2 regions of the Streptomyces sp. BB1-1-1 genome follow, and region 1 is predicted to be linked to the other one. Evidence: riboswitches for the same ligand, from Rfam matches in the RefSeq annotation. Region 1 holds a riboswitch; the other holds the start of a gene.

Region 1 (10,788 bases):
TTCTCCCGGAAGTACGACCTGCTGCCGGTGACCACGTCCGCGTCCCAGGTCATGAGCACGGCCGCGGAGGACAAGAAGCTCAAGCCCTTCCTGGACGAGCTGCTGCTCTCCGAGCTGTACCCGGTCGGCAAGACCTCCTGGGCCTCGGTCAGCGCGGACGTCAAGAAGCAGATCGGCCAGGCGGTCGCCCCCGGCGGCAGCCCCGAGGAGGTACTCGGCCAGATCCAGACGACGGCGATGCGGGCGGGCAGCGCGGAGTAGCGGCGTAGGGAGTAGCGGCCCGCTGTCGGTGGCGGGCGTTACGGTGCCGTCCATGGACCTGGGACAGAGGGAGCGCGACATCCTCGCGCTGGAGCGCCGCGGCTTTTCCGGCCCCGGCGTGAAGGAGCGCGCGATCCGCGAGGAGCTGGGCCTGGCCCCCGTCCGCTACTACCAGCTGCTCAACGCCCTCCTGGACGACCCCCGCGCCCTGGCGGCGGATCCGGTGACGGTCAACCGCCTGCGCCGGATACGGGAGTCGCGCCGCTCGGAGCGGTGAGGCAGCGGCGAGGCAGTGGTAGGCAGCGGTGAGATTGTCTTCCGCCCGGGCGGGATAGGTTCGCGGTATGGGCAGCCACCAGGACTCCACCCGTGACGACTCCCCGGACCACCTGCCGACCCCCGCGACGGCGGCCGGGCGCGAAGGGCTCGACGCCCTCCTCGCCGCCCCCGGCCGCGCGGTGATCGCCCTCGACTTCGACGGCACGCTCGCCCCGATCGTCGCCGACCCCGACCGGGCCCGCGCCCACCCGGATGCCGTACCGGCGCTCGCGGCCCTCGCCCCGGAGGTCGCCTCCGTCGCGGTGATCACCGGCCGTCCGGCCGAGGTCGCGGTCCACCACGGCGGCTTCGCCGACGTCCCCGGCCTGGACCACCTCGTCGTCCTCGGCCACTACGGCGCCGAGCGCTGGGACGCCGCCACCGGCGCCCTCACCACCCCCGAACCGCACCCCGGCGTCGCCGCCGTCCGCGCCGAGCTGCCGGGGCTGCTGGAGCGCTCCGGGGCGGGCCAGGGCACGTGGATCGAGGAGAAGGGCCACGCGGTCGCCGTCCACACCCGCCGCGCCCCCGACCCCCAGGCCGCCTTCGACACTCTGCGCGCCCCGCTCGCCGACCTCGCCACCCGCCACGGCCTCATCGTCGAACCGGGCCGCATGGTCCTGGAACTGCGCCCACCCGGCATGGACAAGGGCGCCGCCCTGCGGGATTACGTGCGGGAGCTGGACGCGGGGGCCGTCCTCTACGCCGGCGACGACCTCGGCGACCTCCCCGCCTTCACGGCCGTCGACACCCTCCGCACGGAGGGCACCCCCGGCCTCCTGGTCTGCAGCGGCAGCGACGAGGTCCCCGACCTCCGCAAACGAGCGGACGTGGTGGTCGACGGCCCGGAGGGCGTGGTGCACCTCCTGCGTTCCCTGGCCGCACGCCTCGCGTAGCAGCTCAGCCCCAACCTGCGGGCATTCGTGCCGCCCCAGCCTGCGGGCATTGGTGCCGCCCCAGCCTGCGGGCATTCGTGCCGCCTAGGGCGGCACGGGTGGGCGCAGGCGGCACCCCGCAACGCCGGGCAGCGCAACGCCCCCCTCAGCCCCGCAACGCCTCCAATTGCTCAAGAAACCACCGCGCCGGAGGCAACGCCGTCCCCGCCGCCGCCAACCTCTTCGACCGCTCCGCCCGCTCCCCGGCACCGACCGACAACGCCTCGTGCAACGCCTCCGCCGTCCCCGACACGTCGTACGGATTCACCACCACCGCGTCGTCCCCCAGCTCCTCGTACGCCCCCGCCTCCCGGGACAGCACCAGCACGCACCCCTCGTCGGAGACGACCGGCACCTCCTTCGCGACGAGGTTCATCCCGTCCCGGACGGGGTTGACCAGCGCCACGTCCGCCAGCCGGTACGCCGCCAGCGACCGCGAGAAGTCGTCCTTCACATGCAGCACGACCGGCGTCCACCCGGCCGTCCCGAACTCCTCGTTGATCGAATCCGCGACCCGCCGCACCTCGGCGGTGTAGTCCCGGTACACGGCGAGATCCTGCCGCGAGGGGTAGGCGAACGCGACGTGCACGACCCGCTCGCGCCACTCGGGCCGCCCGGCCAGCAGCTCCCGGTACGCCAGCAGCCCCCGCACGATGTTCTTCGACAGCTCGGTCCGGTCCACCCGCACGATCGTCCGGCGCGCGCTCCCGTCAGGGGCCGCCCCGATCTCCGCCCGCAGCGCCGCCATCCGCTCGTCCACGTCGGCCTCGTGCGACCGCTGCCGCAGGAAGTCCGCGTCCGCGCCGAGCCCGTGCACGCCGATCTCGGTGCCACCGATCCCGCCCACCACGGCGTCGCAGCACGCGGTGAACGCGTCCGCCCACCGACGGGTGAGGAACCCGAGCCGGTCGGCGCCGAGCATGCCGCGCAGCACCTGCTCGGCGATGTCGTCCGGCAGCAGCCGGAAGTAGTCGACCGGCGCCCACGGCGTGTGCGAGAAGTGGCCGATCCTGAGATCCGGCCGCAGCTCCCGCAGCATCCCCGGCACCAGCGTCAGGTGGTAGTCCTGCACGATCGCGACCGCGCCCTCGGCCGCCTCCTCGGCCAGCGCCTCGGCGAAGGCCCGGTTGTACGCCTCGTAGGAGGCCCACTGCCGCCGGAACTCCGCGTCGAAGACCGGCTCGAGCGGGGTCTGGTAGAGCATGTGGTGCACGAACCACAGCACGGAGTTGGCGATGCCGTTGTACGCGTCCGCGTGCACGTCGGCCGGTACGTCCAGCATCCGTACGCCGTCCTCGCCGGCCCCGCGCCGTACCGCCTCGCGGTCGCCGTCGCTCAACGCGGAGCACACCCACAGCGCCCCCGCGTCCGGCCCGATGGCCGACAGTCCGGAGACCAGCCCGCCACCGCCGCGTCTGGCGTGCAGCGAACCGTCCTCCCGTACCTCGTACGAGACCGGCCCCCTGTTGGAGGCGACCAGCACCTGAGCAGTACCGAAGCTTGAAGCCATACGCCTCAACCTAGCCCGGCCCCGAAACCCTCAAACGTGGTCGGACGGCGTGGCGGCGCTCACGCGACCTTCCGGGCTGCGTACTCCGCGATCTCCGTCATCGGGGGCCGTTCCTCGGTGTCCACGGAGTACGTGCGCGGCTCGAAGCCGTCGGTGCCCCGCTCGAACTGGATGAGCGACGGCCGGACCAGGTGGCCGCGGGCCAGCCGGAGCTGGGCGGTGCGGTAGATGGCGGCGGACATGCGGCCCAGTGCCTGGCCGTCCTGGTGCCGGTGCTTGCGGACGCCGACGTCGACCTGTGCGAGGGCGTCCAGGCCCACCAGGTGCAGGGCGTCGACCAGCATGCCCAGCTCGACTCCGTAGCCGACGGGGAAGGGGAGCCGTTCGAGGAGGGAGCGGCGGGCCGCGTACTCGCCGCCGAGCGGCTGGACGAAGCCGGCCAGCCGCGGCCAGTGCATGTTGAGCAGCGGACGGGCCATGAGTTCCGTGACCCGGCCGCCCTGGCCGGGAGCGGCGTCGAGGGGCCGGTCGTACATGGCCTTCACGAGGTGCACGTCCGGCTCGGTGAGCAGCGGGCCGACGATCCCGGACACGAAGTCGGCCGAGAACTCGCGCAGGTCCGCGTCGACGAAGCAGACGATGTCGCCGCCGGTCACCAGCAGCGAGCGCCACAGCACCTCGCCCTTGCCCGGCACGGCCGGTACGCGGGGGAGGATCGTGTCGCGGTGCACGACACGGGCGCCCGCCGCCGCGGCCACCGCCGACGTACGGTCCCTCGACCCGGAGTCCACGACCACCAGCTCGTCCACGAGCGGCACCCGCTCCATCAGCTCCCGGCGGATCACCGAGACGATGCCGCCGACGGTCGCCTCCTCGTCGAGGGCGGGGAGCACCACGCTGACGGACTGCCCGGTGGCGTGCTTGGCGGCCATGAGCTGCTGGATCGGCCGGTCCGTCACGGACCAGGAGCGTGCGCTCAGCCAGCGCTCGACTTCTTCCAGCACGGTCTCCGGCTCCCTCTGTGATCCATCTCGCGGTTCGGACGACTATCTCAACAGTGATGGACGTCGGTTACAGTCTTGAACAACGCGGGTGACCATCGCATGCCGGGGTCGCCGCGCGAACAACAACTGAAGACCGCTCATCCAGAGGGGCAGAGGGATACGGCCCGTTGAAGCCCCGGCAACCCTCCAGTCGGTTCTTGTCACGCGGACGTGGCGAGGCTCCCGGCTAGGGAAGGTGCCAAATCCGTCTCACGGCGAGATGCGTCGTGAGGAAGATGAGGAGAAAGGGCCTCGCCTCACATGGCTGTGCAGACTGTCGCAAGCAACACCGACACCACCGCTTCCACCCCCTCCGCCGCCTCCCCGGTCGACCTCGGTCCCGCCGCGGCGCTCACCTGCCGCGAGTGCGGTCACCGCGTGCCCCTCGGCCCGGTCTTCGCCTGCGAGGAGTGTTTCGGCCCGCTCGAGATCGCCTACGACTTCTCGGCGTACGACACCGAGGAACTGCGCAAGCGGATCGAAGCGGGCCCCGCGAACATCTGGCGTTACGCCCCGCTGCTGCCCGTCCCCGCCGACGTGGCCGACAAGCCGAACATCAACCCTGGCTGGACCAAGCTGGTCAAGGCCGACAACCTGGCCCGCGAGCTGGGCGTCACCGGCGGTCTCTACGTCAAGGACGACTCCGGCAACCCGACGCACTCCTTCAAGGACCGCGTCGTCGCGCAGGCCATCGAGGCCGCCCGCGCCTTCGGCTTCACCACCCTGTCCTGCTCCTCCACCGGCAACCTCGCGGGTGCCGTCGGCGCCGCCGCCGCCCGCGCCGGCTTCCGCTCCTGCGTGTTCATCCCGCACGACCTGGAGCAGGGCAAGGTCGTCATGGCCGCCGTCTACGGCGGTGAGCTGGTCGGCATCGAGGGCAACTACGACGACGTGAACCGCTTCTGCTCCGAGCTGATCGGCGACTCGGCGGGCGAGGGCTGGGGCTTCGTCAACGTCAACCTGCGGCCGTACTACGCGGAGGGCTCCAAGACCCTGGCGTACGAGATCTGCGAGCAGCTCGGCTGGCGGCTGCCCGACCAGCTCGTCGTCCCGATCGCCTCCGGCTCCCAGCTCACGAAGATCGACAAGGGTCTTCAGGAGCTGATCAAGCTCGGTCTGGTCGAGGACAAGCCGTACAAGATCTTCGGCGCCCAGGCCAAGGGCTGCTCGCCGGTGTCCACCGCGTACAAGGCCGGCCACGACGTCGTACGCCCGCAGAAGCCGGACACCATCGCCAAGTCGCTGGCGATCGGCAACCCGGCCGACGGCCCCTACGTCCTCGACATCGCGCGCCGCACCGGCGGCGCCGTGGAGGACGTGACCGACGAGCAGGTCGTGGACGCGATCAAGCTGCTGGCCCGCACGGAGGGCATCTTCGCGGAGACGGCGGGCGGCGTGACGGTCGGCGTCACGAAGAAGCTGATCGAGGACGGCGTCCTGGACCCGTCCCTCACCACCGTCGTCCTCAACACCGGCGACGGCCTGAAGACCCTCGACGCGGTGGCCGGCACCGGCCTCACCGCCACCATCCGCCCGAACCTGGACTCCTTCCGAGAGGCTGGCCTCGCATGAGCGTGACCGTTCGCATCCCGACCATCCTGCGCACCTACACCGGCGGCAAGGCCGAGGTCGCCGCCGACGGCGCGAACCTCGGTGAGGTCATCGCCGACCTGGAGAAGAACCACACCGGTATCGCCGCCCGTGTCCTGGACGACCAGGGCAAGCTGCGTCGCTTCGTCAACGTCTACGTCAACGACGACGACGTCCGCTTCGAGCAGGGCCTGGAGACCGCGACCCCCGAGGGCGCCGGCGTCTCCATCATCCCGGCGGTCGCCGGCGGCTGACCCGCCCCTCGATTACCTCCGGTAATCGCAGTAACGCTCGGTTCATCGAATTGCCCCCTCCGTAAGAGAAGCGGAGGGGGCAATTCCATGTGGTTGAGCGCGGTAGAGTTGGGGAACGCGCTCCCGATCGGAAGGTCGGGAACCCTGAATTCCTGCCGCTCGCCCGACCAGATGTAGCCAAAGTGTGGGCGTATTTCGCGGCTTTTGTTCTTTTTGTGTGCCCCGACTTGACCCGAATTCAGGCGAATTCTCGCCACATTCCGGACCGGGTACGTCCAGATTTCTCGTCCGATTGACCTGTTGCAGACGGCAGTTGGACAGATACATTCAGCCGCGGTCGACGCGTTCCGGCGCACGCCCCCAGTCGTGGGGGGTGAGGTCTGACCCGGGTCCGCGAAGTGCGGATCTGTGCAAGGGCCAGTAATAGGGGAGTTAGGCATGGCTCAGGGCACCGTCAAGTGGTTCAACGCGGAGAAGGGGTACGGCTTCATCGCGGTCGACGGTGGTGCGGATGTTTTCGTCCACTACAGCGCGATTCAGATGGACGGCTACCGCACCCTCGAAGAAGGCCAGCGGGTCGAGTTCGAGATCTCGCAGGGTCAGAAGGGCCCGCAGGCCGACATGGTTCGCCTCAGCGCCTGAGACGCGCGACCACGGCAAGTCAGCGGTCTTCTCCGAAGGGCCCGCACCCCACGGGGTGCGGGCCCTTCGGTCTGCCCGGAACCCGCGCCGATCCCCGAGAGGCGCTTGCACTCGGCAGGGGCGAGTGCTAATCATTGGCGTTAGCACTCTGAAGGTGAGAGTGACAACGAAGGACCGAGTCGGTGAGGTCCGCGGGCCGGGTGGGGAAGGAACCGCCAGGTCGGCGAGCCGTCCGTCGCGGGCGCGGGCGCGGTCCGAAGGAATCACCCCCAGTCCTGGAGGGACCACTTCACATGGCCAAGATCATCGCGTTCGACGAGGAGGCACGGCGCGGCCTCGAGCGCGGCATGAACCAGCTCGCGGACGCCGTCAAGGTGACGCTCGGCCCCAAGGGCCGCAACGTCGTCCTCGAGAAGAAGTGGGGCGCCCCCACGATCACCAACGATGGTGTCTCCATCGCCAAGGAGATCGAGCTCGAGGACCCGTACGAGAAGATCGGCGCCGAGCTGGTCAAGGAAGTCGCCAAGAAGACGGACGACGTCGCCGGTGACGGTACGACCACCGCGACCGTTCTCGCCCAGGCCCTGGTCAAGGAAGGCCTGCGCAACGTCGCCGCCGGTGCCAACCCGATGGCCCTGAAGCGCGGTATCGAGAAGGCCGTCGAGGCCGTCTCCGCCGCCCTGCTGGAGCAGGCGAAGGACGTCGAGACCAAGGAGCAGATCGCCTCCACGGCCTCCATCTCCGCCGCCGACACCCAGATCGGCGAGCTCATCGCCGAGGCCATGGACAAGGTCGGCAAGGAAGGCGTCATCACCGTCGAGGAGTCCCAGACCTTCGGTCTGGAGCTGGAGCTCACCGAGGGTATGCGCTTCGACAAGGGCTACATCTCGGCGTACTTCGCCACCGACATGGAGCGTATGGAGGCGTCGCTCGACGACCCGTACATCCTGATCGCCAACTCCAAGATCGGCAACGTCAAGGACCTGCTGCCGCTCCTGGAGAAGGTCATGCAGTCGGGCAAGCCGCTGCTGATCATCGCCGAGGACGTCGAGGGCGAGGCCCTGTCGACCCTGGTCGTCAACAAGATCCGCGGCACCTTCAAGTCCGTCGCCGTCAAGGCCCCGGGCTTCGGCGACCGCCGCAAGGCGATGCTCCAGGACATCGGCATCCTCACCGGCGGCGAGGTGATCTCCGAGGAGGTCGGCCTCAAGCTGGAGAACGCCACGCTCGACCTCCTGGGCAGCGCGCGCAAGGTCGTCATCACCAAGGACGAGACCACGATCGTGGACGGCGCCGGCTCGGCCGACCAGGTCCAGGGCCGGGTCAACCAGATCCGCGCCGAGATCGAGAACAGCGACTCGGACTACGACCGCGAGAAGCTCCAGGAGCGCCTGGCGAAGCTGGCCGGCGGCGTGGCCGTCATCAAGGCCGGTGCCGCCACCGAGGTCGAGCTCAAGGAGCGCAAGCACCGCATCGAGGACGCCGTTCGCAACGCGAAGGCGGCCGTCGAGGAGGGCATCGTCGCCGGTGGTGGCGTGGCCCTGCTCCAGGCCTCCCAGGTCTTCGAGAAGCTGGAGCTGTCGGGTGACGAGGCGACCGGCGCCAACGCCGTGAAGCTCGCCCTGGAGGCCCCGCTGAAGCAGATCGCCGTCAACGGCGGTCTCGAGGGCGGCGTCGTCGTGGAGAAGGTCCGCAACCTGACCGTCGGCCACGGCCTCAACGCCGCGACCGGTGAGTACGTCGACATGATCGCCGAAGGCATCATCGACCCGGCGAAGGTGACCCGCTCTGCCCTGCAGAACGCCGCCTCCATCGCCGCGCTGTTCCTCACCACCGAGGCCGTCATCGCCGACAAGCCGGAGAAGGCCGCCGCGGGCGGCGCCCCGGGCGGCATGCCGGGCGGTGACATGGACTTCTGATCGACCTCTGGTTGATCAACCGTCCTTCACGTACCGAGGGCGGCACCCCCTGTTCCGGCAGGGGGTGCCGCCCTCGGGCGCGTCCGGGGTGCTCGCCGCCGGCCCCGTCCCGGCTACTTCGGGTCGCGGTTGAAGACCGCCTTCGACCAGAAGTAGCCGAGCGCGGAGAGAGCCAGGCACCAGGCGAGCGCGAGCCACCCGTTGTGGCCGATCTCGGTGCCGAGCAGCAGCCCGCGCAGGGTCTCGATGGCGGGGGTGAAGGGCTGGTACTCGGCGACCGGCTGGAACCAGCCCGGCATCGCGTCGACCGGGACGAAGGCGCTGGAGAGCAGCGGCAGCAGGATCATCGGCAACGCGTTGTTGCTGGCCGCCTCGGCGTTCGGGCTGACCATGCCCATCCCGACGGCGATCCAGGTGAGCGCCGTGGCGACCAGCGCGAGGAGCCCGAACGCGGCCAGCCACTCCACGGCGGTGGCGTCGGTGGAGCGGAAGCCGATGGCCACGGCGACGGCACCGACGAGGACCACGCTCAAGACCGACTGGAGCACGCTGCCGATGACGTGCCCGATGAGTACGGAGCCGCGGTGGATCGCCATGGTGCGGAAGCGGGCGATGATGCCCTCGGTCATGTCCATGGAGACGGACACCGCGGTTCCGACCACGGTGCCGCCGATGGTCATCAGCACGATGCCCGGCACCAGGTAGGCGATGTACGCGGAGCGGTCGGCGCCGCCGCCCATCCCCGCGCTCATCACGTCGCCGAAGATGTAGACGAAGAGCAGCAGCAGCACGATCGGCGTGAGCAGCAGGTTCAGGGTGAGGGACGGGTAGCGCCGGGCGTGCAGCAGGTTGCGGCGCAGCATGGTGGACGAGTCGCGCACGGCGAGGGAGAGGGAGCTCATCGGACAGTCTCCTTGGGCTGGTTCGGGATGCCGGGGCCGGTCAGGGCGAAGAACACGTCGTCGAGGTCGGGGGTGTGCACGGTCAGTTCGTCGGCCTCGACGCCGGCGGAGTCCAGCCGGTCGAGGACGGAGCGCAGCTCGCGCTGGCTGCCGTCGCTGGGGAGTCGCAGTGCCAGTGCCTCGTCGTCCCGGGTGACTTCGCCCAGTGCGGAGGCGGCGCGCTGGTAGGCGGCCGGGTCGGTGAAGCGGAGCCGGATGTGTCCGCCGGGGATGAGCCGCTTCAGTTCCTCGGCGCTGCCCTGGGCGGCGATCCTGCCGTCGTTGAGTACGGCGATGCGGTCGGCGAGCTGGTCGGCCTCTTCGAGGTACTGGGTGGTGAGGAAGACGGTGACGCCGCCGGTGACGAGTTCGCGGATGATCTGCCACATGTTGTGGCGGGAGCGGGGGTCGAGGCCGGTGGTGGGTTCGTCGAGGAAGATGATGCGGGGGTCGCCGACGAGGGTCATGGCGATGTCGAGGCGGCGCTTCATGCCGCCGGAGTAGGTGGCGGCGGGCTTCTTCGCCGCCTCGGTGAGGTCGAAGCGTGCCAGCAGTTCGGCGGTGACCCGTCGCCCCTCCTTCTTGGAGAGGTGGTGCAGGTCGGCCATGAGGAGCATGTTCTCCTCGCCGGTGATCAGGCCGTCCACGGCGGAGAACTGCCCGGTGACACCGATCGCGGCCCGCACTCCGTCCGGTGACGTGGCGATGTCGTGGCCGGCGACCTGGGCCTGGCCGCCGTCGGCGGAGACGAGGGTGGAGAGGATCTTGACGGCGGTGGTCTTGCCGGCGCCGTTCGGGCCGAGCAGGGCGAACACGGACCCGGCCGGGATGTGCAGGTCGATGCCGTCGAGGACGACCTTGTCGCCGTAGGACTTGCGCAGGCCGACGGTGGAGACGGCGGCCGGCGCCGGGTGACCGTCACCCTTCCTGGATGTGGGCATGACAGACGAAGGCACGGAGCCCTCCCGTTCGGGGGTGGAGTGGCTGGGACGGAAGTCGCTGGGGCAGTGGCGGTCTGTTGCGGCTGTGCTCAGACCCTGGCGCGGCGGACGTCGACGTTGCCGTACTTGGTGCGGGCCCGGATCTTGACGGTGTCCTCGCTCTCCCCAGGGGTGTCGGACGCGGTGAGCGTGTTGCGGACGCGTCCGGCGCCCGAGTGCGCGTCGAGCCAGGCGGCCGTGCCCTCGCGGATGCCGACCTCGATGGCGCCGTAGGAGGTCTCCAACTGCACCTCGCCGCGGGCGACCTCACCCACCCGCAGCGTGCCGTAGGCGGTGGTGGCGGTGAGGGAGCCCTCGGCGCGGGTGACGCTGATGTCGCCGTTGGCGTGGCTCACCCGCAGGTCGCCGGTGGCGACGCCGACGGTGGTGGCGCC
Region 2 (10,788 bases), 1.4 Mb from region 1:
CTCGGCCTCCAGCGCCGGGACAGGGACAAGGTGCTGCACGGCCGCGAGTCGGGCATCATCAAGCGCCTGCCGCACGGTGAGTTCATCGAGGTGCACGAGCCGCTCAGCCAGGAGCAGCTGCACACGCTCACGGCGCACGAGCAGTACACGCCGGCCGAGATCGGCCCGGAGGTCGACGAGAACGGCGTCCGGCGCAAGGTGAAGCGCACGGAGAAGCTCCGCGCCAAGCTGAGCAAGGGTTACTACGGCGAGGACGCGCAGATTCCGAAGCCCACCGTCGAGGAGTACAAGGAGATCACGAGCGGCCACGGCCACCACTGACCCTCCAGCGTCGCCACACCACGGTCGAAGGGCCCCGTCCGTTCCGCGGACGGGGCCCTTCGCCGTGCCCGGGGCTGGATAGGGTGGGACCACACGTGGGACCACACTCCCTTTCCGCGATACACACGATTCTGGAGCGGCTCATGAGCGCTGTGACCCCCGCTGGAGGCGACACCGCGGCGGGCCGCTCCTGGCCCGCCCTGCTGAACGGACTCCTGGACGGTCAGGACCTCTCCGCGGACGACACCGCCTGGGCGCTGGACGTGATCATGCGCGGCGAGGCGACCGACGCGCAGATCGCCGGCTTCGCGGTGGCGCTCAGGTCCAAGGGGGAGACCGTCGAGGAGATCTCCGGCCTCGTCCGCACCATGTACGCCCACGCCAACGTGATCGAGGTGCCGGGGGAGACGGTCGACATCGTCGGCACCGGCGGCGACGGCGCCAAGACGGTCAACATCTCCACCATGTCGGCGATCGTCGTGGCCGGTACCGGCGCGAAGGTCGTCAAGCACGGCAACCGGGCCGCCTCCTCGGCGTCCGGGGCCTCCGACGTCCTGGAGAAGCTCGGGGTCAACCTGGAGCTGACGCCGAAGCGGGTGGCGGAGGTCGCCGAGGAGGCCGGCATCACCTTCTGCTTCGCCGTGAAGTTCCACCCGGCGCTGCGCCACGTGGCGGCGGCGCGAGGCCAACTGGGCATCCGCACCGTGTTCAACTTCCTGGGTCCGCTGACCAACCCCGCCAAGGTGAAGTCCCAGGCGATCGGGGTCGCCCACGCCCGGATGGCGCCGATCATCGCGGGTGTCTTCGCCGAACGCGGCCACTCGTCCCTGGTCTTCCGGGGCGACGACGGCCTCGACGAGCTGACCACGACGGCCACCTCCCGGGTGTGGGTCGTGCGGGACGGCCGGGTGACCGAGGAGACCTTCGACCCGCGGGACGTCGGCCTCCAGCTCGTGCCGGTGGAGGCGCTGCGCGGCGCCGACGCCTCCTACAACGCCGACGTCGCCCGCCGCCTGCTGGCCGGCGAGACGGGCCCGGTGCGGGACGCGGTGCTGCTGAACTCGGCGGCGGCCCTGGTGGCGCTGGAGCCCGGCGACGGGCCGTTGACCGAGCAGATCCGGGCCGGGATGGACCGGGCCGCGGAGGCGGTCGACTCGGGCGCGGCCAGGCGGGCCCTGGAGCGCTGGGTGGCGGCGACCCACGCGTAGCCGCCTTCTCGTGTGACGTGCGTCCCGCGATCCGGACTCGGGTTGCGGGGCGCCGATCATTTCCCCTAGGTTTTTCGTCAGGTCATGAGTGACAGTCATGAGGCCCCGGCCGACTGTCCGGCAACCCTCCGTCCGTGGCGGGGTGCCCCGGGTGAAGACCAGGTCGTGGACAGCAAGGTTCACGGCAAGCGCGGACCCCTCGCACGCTTTGAAGAGTGTGGGTCCAGGGGTCCTGGGTCGTCCGAGGGAGTCTCCCGTGAACCAGCGAATGCGATAGGGCCGCAGAGCCCCGCCTCCGCACACCTTCTTCTTCTCTTTCACAGCGCCTTTCCGCGCGCTGGTCCTCACGGGAGTCCGCCATGTCCGTACCCACCGCTGTCGCCACCCCGCTGCCCGTTCTCGGCCGTGATGTCACCGTCCCGCTCGTCACCGGCGGGGAGGTCACCTACGCCGCGCTCGACTACGCCGCCAGCGCGCCCGCGCTCCAGCGGGTCTGGGACGACGTGGCGGCCTACGCCCCCTACTACGGCAGCGTGCACCGCGGGGCCGGGTACCTGTCGCAGCTGTCGACCGACCTGTTCGAGAACGCCCGGGAGACCGTCGCCGGGTTCCTCGGATGCCGGGAAGGGGACCAGGTCGTGTTCACCCGGTCCACCACCGACTCCCTGAACCTGCTCGCCGCCGCCCTGCCCGCCGGCTGCCGGGTCTTCGTCTTCGAGACCGAGCACCACGCCTCGCTGCTGCCCTGGCGGGACGCCGACGTGACCTACCTGGACGCCCCGCGCACCCCGGCGCAGGCCGTCGAGACCCTGGAGCGCGCCCTCGCCGCCCGCGAGCCCTACGGGCCCGCCCTGGTCTGCGTCACCGGCGCCTCCAACGTCACCGGCGAGCTGTGGCCGGTGCGTGAACTGGCCGCCGCCGCGCACGCGCACGGTGCCCGGATCGTGCTGGACGCCGCGCAGCTCGCCCCGCACCACCCCGTTTCCGTGGCCGACCTGGACGTCGACTGGGTGGCCTTCTCCGGGCACAAGCTGTACGCCCCCTTCGGCTCCGGTGTGCTGGCCGGCCGCGCGGACTGGCTGCGCGAGGCGGAGCCGTACCTCGCCGGCGGCGGCGCCAGCCGCAGGGTCACCCGGCGCGCCGACGGCGGCGTGGACGTGGAGTGGCACGACAGCGCCGCGCGGCACGAGGCCGGGTCGCCCAACGTCATCGGCGCCTACTCGATCGCCTCCGCCTGCAAGGCCCTCACCGAGGCCGGGTTCGACACGCTGGTCGCCCGCGAGGAGTACCTGATCGGCAAGGTGCGGGACGGGCTCGCCGAGGTGCCCCAGGTGCGGATCCTCTCCCTCTTCGGCGACGACGCCCCCCGCGTCGGCGTGCTCTCCTTCGTCGTCGAGGGCTGGAACAGCTCGCACTTCGCCGCCGCGCTCTCCGCCGAGTACGGCATCGGGGTGCGCGACGGCCTGTTCTGCGCCCACCCGCTGGTGCGCACCCTGCTCGGCAGCGACCCGCAGGCGCAGGGCGAGTGCGGCGCCCCCGAGGCGGCGCCGGGGGAGAAGTCCCTCAACGCCATCCGCGTGAGCTTCGGTGCGGGCACCCCGGACGAGCACGTCGAGCGGTTCGTGAACGCCGTCAAGGAGCTGGTGAACGACGGCGCCCGGTGGAACTACCGGACCGAGGACGGGCGTTGCGTGCCCGACACGTCCGCCGCCGGTACCGCGGCCGCCGGCACGGCCGCCTGACCCGGCAGCCGCGACCCCAGCAGGATCATCCGCAGCGCCCGCTCCGTGGCGTCCGTGAGGAGTTCGGCGGCGCGCAGCAGTGCGTCCGCCAGGGCCATCGGCGCCGGCATGATGCCGTGGAAGGCGTCCACCCCCGGCACCTCGTGCGCGCCCTCGCCGAGCGTGCCGGCCAGGGCGAGGACGGGACGGCCGTAGAGCTTGGCGCGGCGGGCGACCTCGGCCGGGACCTTGCCGCGCGGCGTCTGGTGGTCCAGGGCGCCCTCGGCGGTGAGCACCAGGTCGGCGCGTGCGAGGCGGGCGTCCAGGTCGAGGTGGTCGAGCAGCACGTCGAAGCGGGGCAGCAGCCGCCCGCCGACGGCGGCCAGCCCCGAGCCCAGCCCGCCGGAGGCGCCGGTGCCGGGGCCGTGGCGCAGGTCGGTGCCGACGACACCGAGGTCCCGGGTGAGGACACGTGCCCAGTTCTCCAGGCCGGCCGACAACTCCTCGACCTGCGCGGGCGTCGCCCCCTTCTGCGGGCCGAACACCCGGGCCACGCCCCGCTCGCCGCACAGCACGTTGAACGGGTTGCAGGCGACGAGCAACTCGGTGTCCTTCAGCCGGGCGTCGAGGCCGGACGGGTCGATGCGGGCGAGGCGGCTCAGCTCCCGGCCGCCGTGCGGGAGTTCGAAGCCGTCCGCGTCCAGCAGCCGGGCCCCGAGCGCCTGGAGCGCGCCCGCGCCCCCGTCCGACGTACCCGAGTCGCCGCAGCCGACCAGGACGCGCCGCACCCCGGTGTCCAGCGCGGCACGGATCAGCTCGCCGACGCCGTACGTCGTCGTGGCACCCGGGTCGCGCAGGGCGCGGGGGACCAGGGAGAGGCCCGCGACGGCCGCCATCTCCACCACCGCCGTGTCCCGGGCGCCGAGCAGCGCGAAGTGGGTGCCGACGGGTTCGCCGACCGGGCCGGTGGCGGCCAGCGCGACCAGCCGCCCGCCGGTCGCGGCGGCCAGCGCGACGGCGGTGCCCTCGCCGCCGTCCACCAGCGGGATGCGGTCGATCTCGGCGTCCGGCAGGACCCGGCGGACACCCTCCGCGATGGCGTCGGCGGCGGCCTGCGCGGACAGGGACTCCTTGAAGCCGCTGGGGGCCACGACGACACGGTTCAGCAGCGAGGGCACGGCGGGCACGGCGGGCACGGAAGACGCGGCGGGGATCGAGGACGTGGCGGACATGGAGGGCTCCTTCAACGGGTCACGGGTACGCCGAGCAGCGGCCAGACGGCGGCGGCGAAGAACAGCACGAGGGCGGCGGTCAGCGGCGCCAGGACGGCGGACAGCCGCAGCAGGTCGCGCGGGGTGTAGGTGGGGGTGCCGGGGATGTCGGAGAAGAGGGTGACCGGCTTGGCGGAGGCCGGGAGCGTGTGGCAGAAACCGGCGGCGGCGGTGGAGGCGAGCGCGGCGGCGACCGGGTTGACCCCGGCGCCCGCGGCCGCGGCGATCACCAGCGGGACCAGGACGGAGGAGCGGGCCGAGCGGGACTGGAGGACCAGGTGGGCCGCCGTGCTCACCGCCACCACGACCCCGAGGAAGACGGCCGGCGTGACGTGTGCGGGCAGCCCCGACACCAGCCACTTCGCCGCGCCGGAGTCGGCGAGCGCGACGCCCATCGCCATGGTCGCCGCCATGAACAGCAGCAGCGACCAGGGCACGGTCTTCAGCGCGTCCTTCAGCCGTACGGTGCCGAGCGCGGGGGAGGAGGCGACGACCGCGCCGATCAGCGCCACGACCGCGGGCGACACATGGTGCAGGGGCTCGCTGCACCACAGGGTCACCACCGTGGCCAGCAGCGCGGCGCAGCGCTTCTCCGCCTGCGTCCAGGGGCCGGTGACCGGGCTCTCGGCGTGCCGCTGTATCTCCTCGGCGGTGATGTGGACCGGGCCCTTGCGGTCCGCGCGCCGGGTCGTCGTCAACAGGACCGTCTCGGCGGCCAGGTGGGAGGAGGTCACCGCCAGCGGCAGGCCGAGCAGCAGCCACTGGGTGAAGCCGATCCGGTCGCCGGTCGCCTCCCACAGCACCGACACCGTGATCAGATGCGCGCCCGCGCCGATCAGGGTCGCCACCGCCGACAGCAGGATCACGGTCGGGAACAGCAGCGCGAGCATCACGACCAGTCGCTTCCGTTCGGCGAGGGCCTTGGCGAGGGCCAGGAACACCGGCAGCGCCAGCGCCGCCCGGCCCGACGTGGCCGGCACCGCGAACGCCGTCACGACCAGCGCGGCCGTCGTCAGATGCACCAACTGCCGTACGCTGCGCGCCCCGCCGACCAGGAACGCCGCCGCCCGCCCCGCGAGTCCGGTCCGGGCCACCGCCGCCGCCAGCACGAAGGCGCAGATCAGCAGCCACACCGTGTCGTCGCCGAGGGTGCCGAAGAGGGTGTCGCTGCTGATCACGCCGGTCGCGGTCAGCGCGAGTCCGGCGCCCAGCGCGATGTACGTGTCGTCGATCGGCGTACCGATCCAGGCACACGTGGCCAGCGCGAACACGGCGAGGGTGAGGCGCGCGTCACCGCCGAGGGCGGGGAAGTTCGCGGGTACCGCGAGCAGCGCGCACAGGGACAGCGCCACGCAGAGGGCCGCCGCCAGGCGGAGGTTCAACGTCACGTCATCGAGGGTTCTCCCGGGCGGTGAGCCCTCAATGAGTCCGACATGAAGGAAACTTCACACAAAAGCCGGTCGGCCCGTCGGTGCGCCGGGTGCGTCAGCCCGGCAGCCGGTACCCCATGCCCCGTACCGTCTCCACCCGTTGCGCCCCCAGCTTCTTGCGCAGCGCACGCACGTAGACGTCCACGATGTTGGAGCCGGGGTCGAAGTCGTAGCCCCACACGTGGGACAGGATCTGCTCCCGCGACAGGACCTGCCCCGGATGCCGCAGGAACAGCTCCAGCAGCACGAACTCACGCGCCGTCAGGTCCACCAGCCGCTCCCCGGCCCGCGCCCGGCGGGTCCGCAGGTCCAGGGAGAGGTCGCCGGACCTGAGCACCGTCACCTCCGGTGCCCTGGCCGCCGTACGCAGCCGCAGCCGTACCCGGGCGAGCAGTTCCTCGAAGCGGAACGGCTTGGTCATCCAGTCGTCGGCGCCGCCCTCCAGGCCGGCCACCGTGTCCCGTACGGAGTCCCGGGCGGTCAGCACGATCACCGGGGTCGTCACCCGGGACTCGCGCAGCTCCCGCAGGACCGTGAAACCGTCCCGGCCGGGCAGTCCGATGTCCAGGACGACCAGGTCGAAGCCGCCGGTGAGGGCGTACTCGTAGGCGGCGTCGCCGTCGGCGACGGCGGTGGTGGTGAAGCCGTTGGCGCGCAGGCCCTTCTCGACGAAGGAGGCGATGCGCTCCTCGTCCTCGACGATGAGGATGCGGTTCATGGGCGTGCCTCTTCCAGAGTGAGTACGAAGGTGGCGCCGCCGCCCTCGGTGGCGCGCAGGCCGACCCGGCCGCCGTGGCCCTCGGCGATCGCCTTGACGATCGACAGCCCGAGCCCGGCACCCGTGCCGCGCACCCCGCGCCGGGCCGTGCCGCGCCGGAACCGCTCGAAGACGACCTCGGCGTCCTGCGGCTGGACCCCGGGCCCGGAGTCGGCGACGTACAGCTCGATACGGGTGCCGTCGGCGCGGGAGCCGATGCGGATGGTCTGGCCGGTGGTGGTGTGCTGCACGGCGTTCTGCGCGAGCTGCACCATGGCCTGGGTGATGCGCTGGGGGTCCAGCTGGGCCTCGCGGTCGGCGACCCCGTCCAGCACCCACTCCCGGTCGCCGAGGGTTCGGGCCTTGACGTAGACGTCGGCGGTGAGTTCGGCGAGCTGGACCGGCTCGGGGGTGACGAAGTCGGGGCGTTCGGCCTTGGCGAGGAGCAGCAGGTCCTCGACGATGCGGCTCATCCGGTCCAGCTCCTCGGTGACGAGGCGGACGGTCTCCTCGCGTTCGGCCGGGTCGTCGCCCATCAGCTCCAGGTGGCCGCGCACGATGGTGATCGGGGTGCGCAGCTCGTGGCTGGCGTCGTCGACGAACCGGCGCTGGGTGGCGAAGGCGCGTTCCAGCCGGTCCAGCATGGCGTTGAAGGTCTCGGCGAGCGCGGCCACGTCGTCGTGGCCGTGCACCGGGATGCGCCGGGTCAGGTCCTGCTCGGTGAGCTGCGCGGCCGTGGTGCGCACCAGCCGGACCGGTTTGAGGATCCGGCCCGCGACCACCCAGGCGATGCCGGTCGTCATCAGCAGGGCGACGCCGGAGATGGCGAGCAGGACGCGGAACACCTCGTCCGCGCGGGCCTGTTCCCGCCCGGGATGGAAGGCGACCACGAAGGCGGCCGCCGGTTCGCCGCCGTACCGGGCGACGGTGACCTTGGCCCAGCGGATGTCCCCGTGCGGCCGCTCCAGGGTGCCGGTGGAGTCGGGGGAGGCGTAGATGCGGCGCCTGGCGTCGGCGTCCTTGTGCAGGGGCAGGCCGACCGGGATCTCGCGCTGCTGGATGATCTGGGTGGGCCTGCTGCCCACCTCGCCCACCAGGCCGATCAGCTCCTCGTCCAGGTCGGCGTACTGCCTCTCCAGGAAGACCTTGAGCAGCCGCTCCGGTTCGGTGAACGGGAGGCCGGTCTCCGGGTCGAAGCCCTGCTCCTCGAAGTTGGCGAACTCGCCGGCCTCCTGGGCGAGCAGCCCGTTGATCCGCTGGTCGGTGTCGCGCAGCAGGATCGAGCGGGTGGTCGCGGCCACCGAGGCGAGAGCGACCGCCATCACGAGCAGCAGCCAGAGCAGGATGCGGACCCGGGCCGAGATCCGGCGGCGCTCGCGGTCAGCCGTCGTCGCCGGCTCCGTCGTCGGCGCCCCGGTCGTCTCCGGCGTCGTTGCCTCGGTCGTCGTCATCGTCGTCATCCGGAGCGCTGTCGGTCACCGGTGGCCGGGTCACCACCTGGTCGCTGGGCGTCGGCTCGGGCGAGGAGGAGGTGGGCGAGGGGGAGGTCGGGGTCGGGGTGGGGGAGCCGCTCTCCAGCTCCACCTTGGCCGGGACCTTGGGTTCCTGCGGACTGTCGGTGAGGGCGAAGCTGGTCGCCGCGATGCCGAGCGGGATCAGGACGACGGCCGCCAGGGCCGCCATCCGGCGTGAGAAGACCATGCCCCTGATCCTGCGCCCGCTACCCCGCGTCCCGGATGAGTCCGGGATGAAGAACTCTTCATCGGCGTCCTCGCCGGACGCTAGTTGTCGAGCCCGATGGCGAACGCCGCCTCCAGGTCGTGCTGCGAGTACGTCCGGAACGCCACGTGCGTGTCCGTGCCCTCCACGCCCGGGATCTTGCTGATCCGGCCGGGGATGACCTCCGCCAGGTCCTCGTGCTCGTTCACCCGCACCATGGCGATCAGGTCGTAGGTGCCGGTGACGGAGAAGACCTCGCTGACGTTCTCCAGCGCGGCGATCTGCTCCGCGATCTCGGGGATCCGGTCCACGCTGGTCTTGATGAGGACGATCGCGCTGATCACGGCTGTTTGTCTCCCTCGGAAGCCGCCACTGGAACGCTCTTCACTCTAGTGGTACGCCCGAACCGCACCCAGGCGAAGACGAAGCCCAGCCCGAAGCCGACCAGGTGCGCGAGGTACGCCACCCCCGGTCCGTCGCCGGCCCGTCCCGCCGCCATCCACTGGAGGCCGACCCAGAAGGGCAGGACGACCCAGGCCGGGAAGCGCAGCGGCAGGAAGAAGAGGAAGGGCAGGAGACTGGTCACCCGGGCGCGCGGGAAGAGGAAGAGGAACGCGCCGAGGATCGCGGAGATGGCCCCCGAGGCGCCGACCAGGGACTGCTGGGAGTGGGCGTTGGCCCCCGCGTAACCGAGCAGGGCCAGGTAGCCGCAGCCGAGGTAGAACAGGGCGAACTGGAGCCTGCCCATCCGTTCCTCGGTCATCGCGCCGAAGACGTAGAGGAAGAGCATGTTGCCCAGCAGGTGCACCCAGCTGCCGTGGACGAACAGCGCCGTGGCGGGGGTGAGGGCCGATCCGGGGGAGTCCTCGAACAGTTCTGCGGGGATCACGCCCCAGCGCCGGAAGTAGGCGCGCTGCGCGGCGAGCAGTTCGTCGCCGGTGCCGTACACCGGATTCAGGCCCGCCGCCGGGCTGACCAGGAACAGCAGACAGCACAGGGTGATCAGCCCGTACGTCACCGGTGCCGACCGGCCCCGGCTCGTGCGGGGCGTGCCCGGTGTCCTGACCGTCTTCACCGACCTGGTGAGGGCCGCCGTGCTCCAGTTACGGATCATGGACACAGAGCATGACGTAACGGGACGCAACCGCCCGGACCGCCTCGCCGCCGTGGACACGCGGGCGTCGGGTACCCGCCAGGCCGTAGGGTTACGAGCCACACGCACCGGGGGAGCCCGGCGCGGCACCGACACCGGAAGAGAGCGAACAGCCACGATGACGGTTCCCCTGCCGACCGACACGACGCGGTGGCGCTGCACCCTCTGCGGCAACCTCACCCGCTTCGACGTGACCCGGGCCTCGAAGGTCGTCGAGTACGTGCACCTCGATCTGGCCGGTGAGCCGAAGGTCGAGGAGCGGGAGGTGCTCAGTGAGACCATCGAGTCGGTGCGGTGCCGCTGGTGCAACGCCGTGGACCAGGTGGAACTCGTGGACAGGCCGGGTGCCGCCTCCTGACCGGAGCGGCCCCCGCATGAGGTGACCCCGCACGGGGTCACGCAGAGGCATTGGGGTGACGGATGGTGGAGACACATGGCGGGGAGCCGGGCGACGGCACCGCCGAGGTGCTCGACCGGCCGCTGCCCGACGGCGTGCGCCGCAGGGTCGTGCAGATCGTGTCCGACGGCTTCGGCGGACTCACTCTCGGCGAACTGCCGGCCCAGCTGAGACAGTACGCCCGGTTCGCCCCGAACCGCAGGGCCAAGTTCGCCGGCAACGCCATGGCCGCCGCCGTGGAGACCGACCCCCTGTTCCGCCAGCGCATCGGCGAGAAGCTCAGAGAGGCCCAGCCGGAACTGGCCGGGGCCCTGGACGCCGCCTCCCCGCCGCCCGCCGCGGACCCGCTGGACGTGGCGGCCGCGGCCTACGTGCTGCGCCCGCACGGCTGGGTGAAGCTGGTGACCGCCGCCGGCGAGGAGGCGCAGCGCGCGGACGCCGAGCGCGCCGATGAGGAGAGCCGCGCGGAGCTGGAGCGGCTGCACGAGGAGCTGGCCCGGGCCCGGGAGCACACCAGGACCGAGACCGAGCGGCTGCGCGCCGAGCTGGACGCGGCGAAGAAGGAGTCCGAGTCGCTGCACCGCAAGCTGCGCTCGGCCCTCAGCGACGTCAAGCGCGGCGAGGCGGCGCTGCGCAAGGTCCGGGCCGAGATGGACGCGGTCCGCGCCGAGGGGCACGCACAGGTCTCCGCCGCCGAGAGCGAGAGCCGGCGGCTCAAGACCCGGCTCGGGGAGGCGGAGGCCGCCCTGGAGGCCACCCGCAAGGCGGCCCGTGAGGGGCGCAGCGTCGAGGACATGCGGGTGCGGCTGCT

The links. A riboswitch is a leader RNA that binds a small molecule or an ion and turns the genes downstream of it on or off. The one in region 1 is predicted to bind S-adenosylmethionine.
Region 2: linked by a shared signal. The riboswitch ahead of RI578_RS28565 (aminotransferase class V-fold PLP-dependent enzyme) and the one ahead of thrC (threonine synthase) in region 1 are both predicted to bind S-adenosylmethionine.

Annotation. Positions count from the first base shown of each region.
Region 1 is NZ_CP134203.1:4,837,982-4,848,769, forward strand. It holds gene RI578_RS22255 (extracellular solute-binding protein) at 1-261, shown strand, start outside; gene RI578_RS22260 (DUF3263 domain-containing protein) at 314-538, shown strand; gene otsB (trehalose-phosphatase) at 606-1,475, shown strand; gene RI578_RS22270 (trehalose-6-phosphate synthase) at 1,621-3,024, opposite strand; gene RI578_RS22275 (glucosyl-3-phosphoglycerate synthase) at 3,084-4,028, opposite strand; SAM riboswitch class I at 4,163-4,310, shown strand; gene thrC (threonine synthase) at 4,329-5,639, shown strand; gene RI578_RS22285 (MoaD/ThiS family protein) at 5,636-5,911, shown strand; gene RI578_RS22290 (cold-shock protein) at 6,350-6,553, shown strand; gene groL (chaperonin GroEL) at 6,847-8,472, shown strand; gene RI578_RS22300 (ABC transporter permease) at 8,586-9,374, opposite strand; gene RI578_RS22305 (ATP-binding cassette domain-containing protein) at 9,371-10,354, opposite strand; gene RI578_RS22310 (DUF4097 family beta strand repeat-containing protein) at 10,444-10,788, opposite strand, start outside.
Region 2 is NZ_CP134203.1:6,235,472-6,246,259, forward strand. It holds gene RI578_RS28555 (cytochrome bc complex cytochrome b subunit) at 1-321, shown strand, start outside; gene trpD (anthranilate phosphoribosyltransferase) at 465-1,529, shown strand; SAM riboswitch class IV at 1,610-1,726, shown strand; gene RI578_RS28565 (aminotransferase class V-fold PLP-dependent enzyme) at 1,889-3,271, shown strand; gene RI578_RS28570 (glycerate kinase) at 3,196-4,419, opposite strand; gene RI578_RS28575 (SLC13 family permease) at 4,494-5,909, opposite strand; gene RI578_RS28580 (response regulator transcription factor) at 6,007-6,669, opposite strand; gene RI578_RS28585 (ATP-binding protein) at 6,666-8,159, opposite strand; gene RI578_RS28590 (small secreted hydrophilic protein) at 8,089-8,409, opposite strand; gene RI578_RS28595 (Lrp/AsnC family transcriptional regulator) at 8,490-8,771, opposite strand; gene RI578_RS28600 (rhomboid family intramembrane serine protease) at 8,768-9,541, opposite strand; gene RI578_RS28605 (hypothetical protein) at 9,699-9,938, shown strand; gene RI578_RS28610 (NYN domain-containing protein) at 10,001-10,788, shown strand, end outside.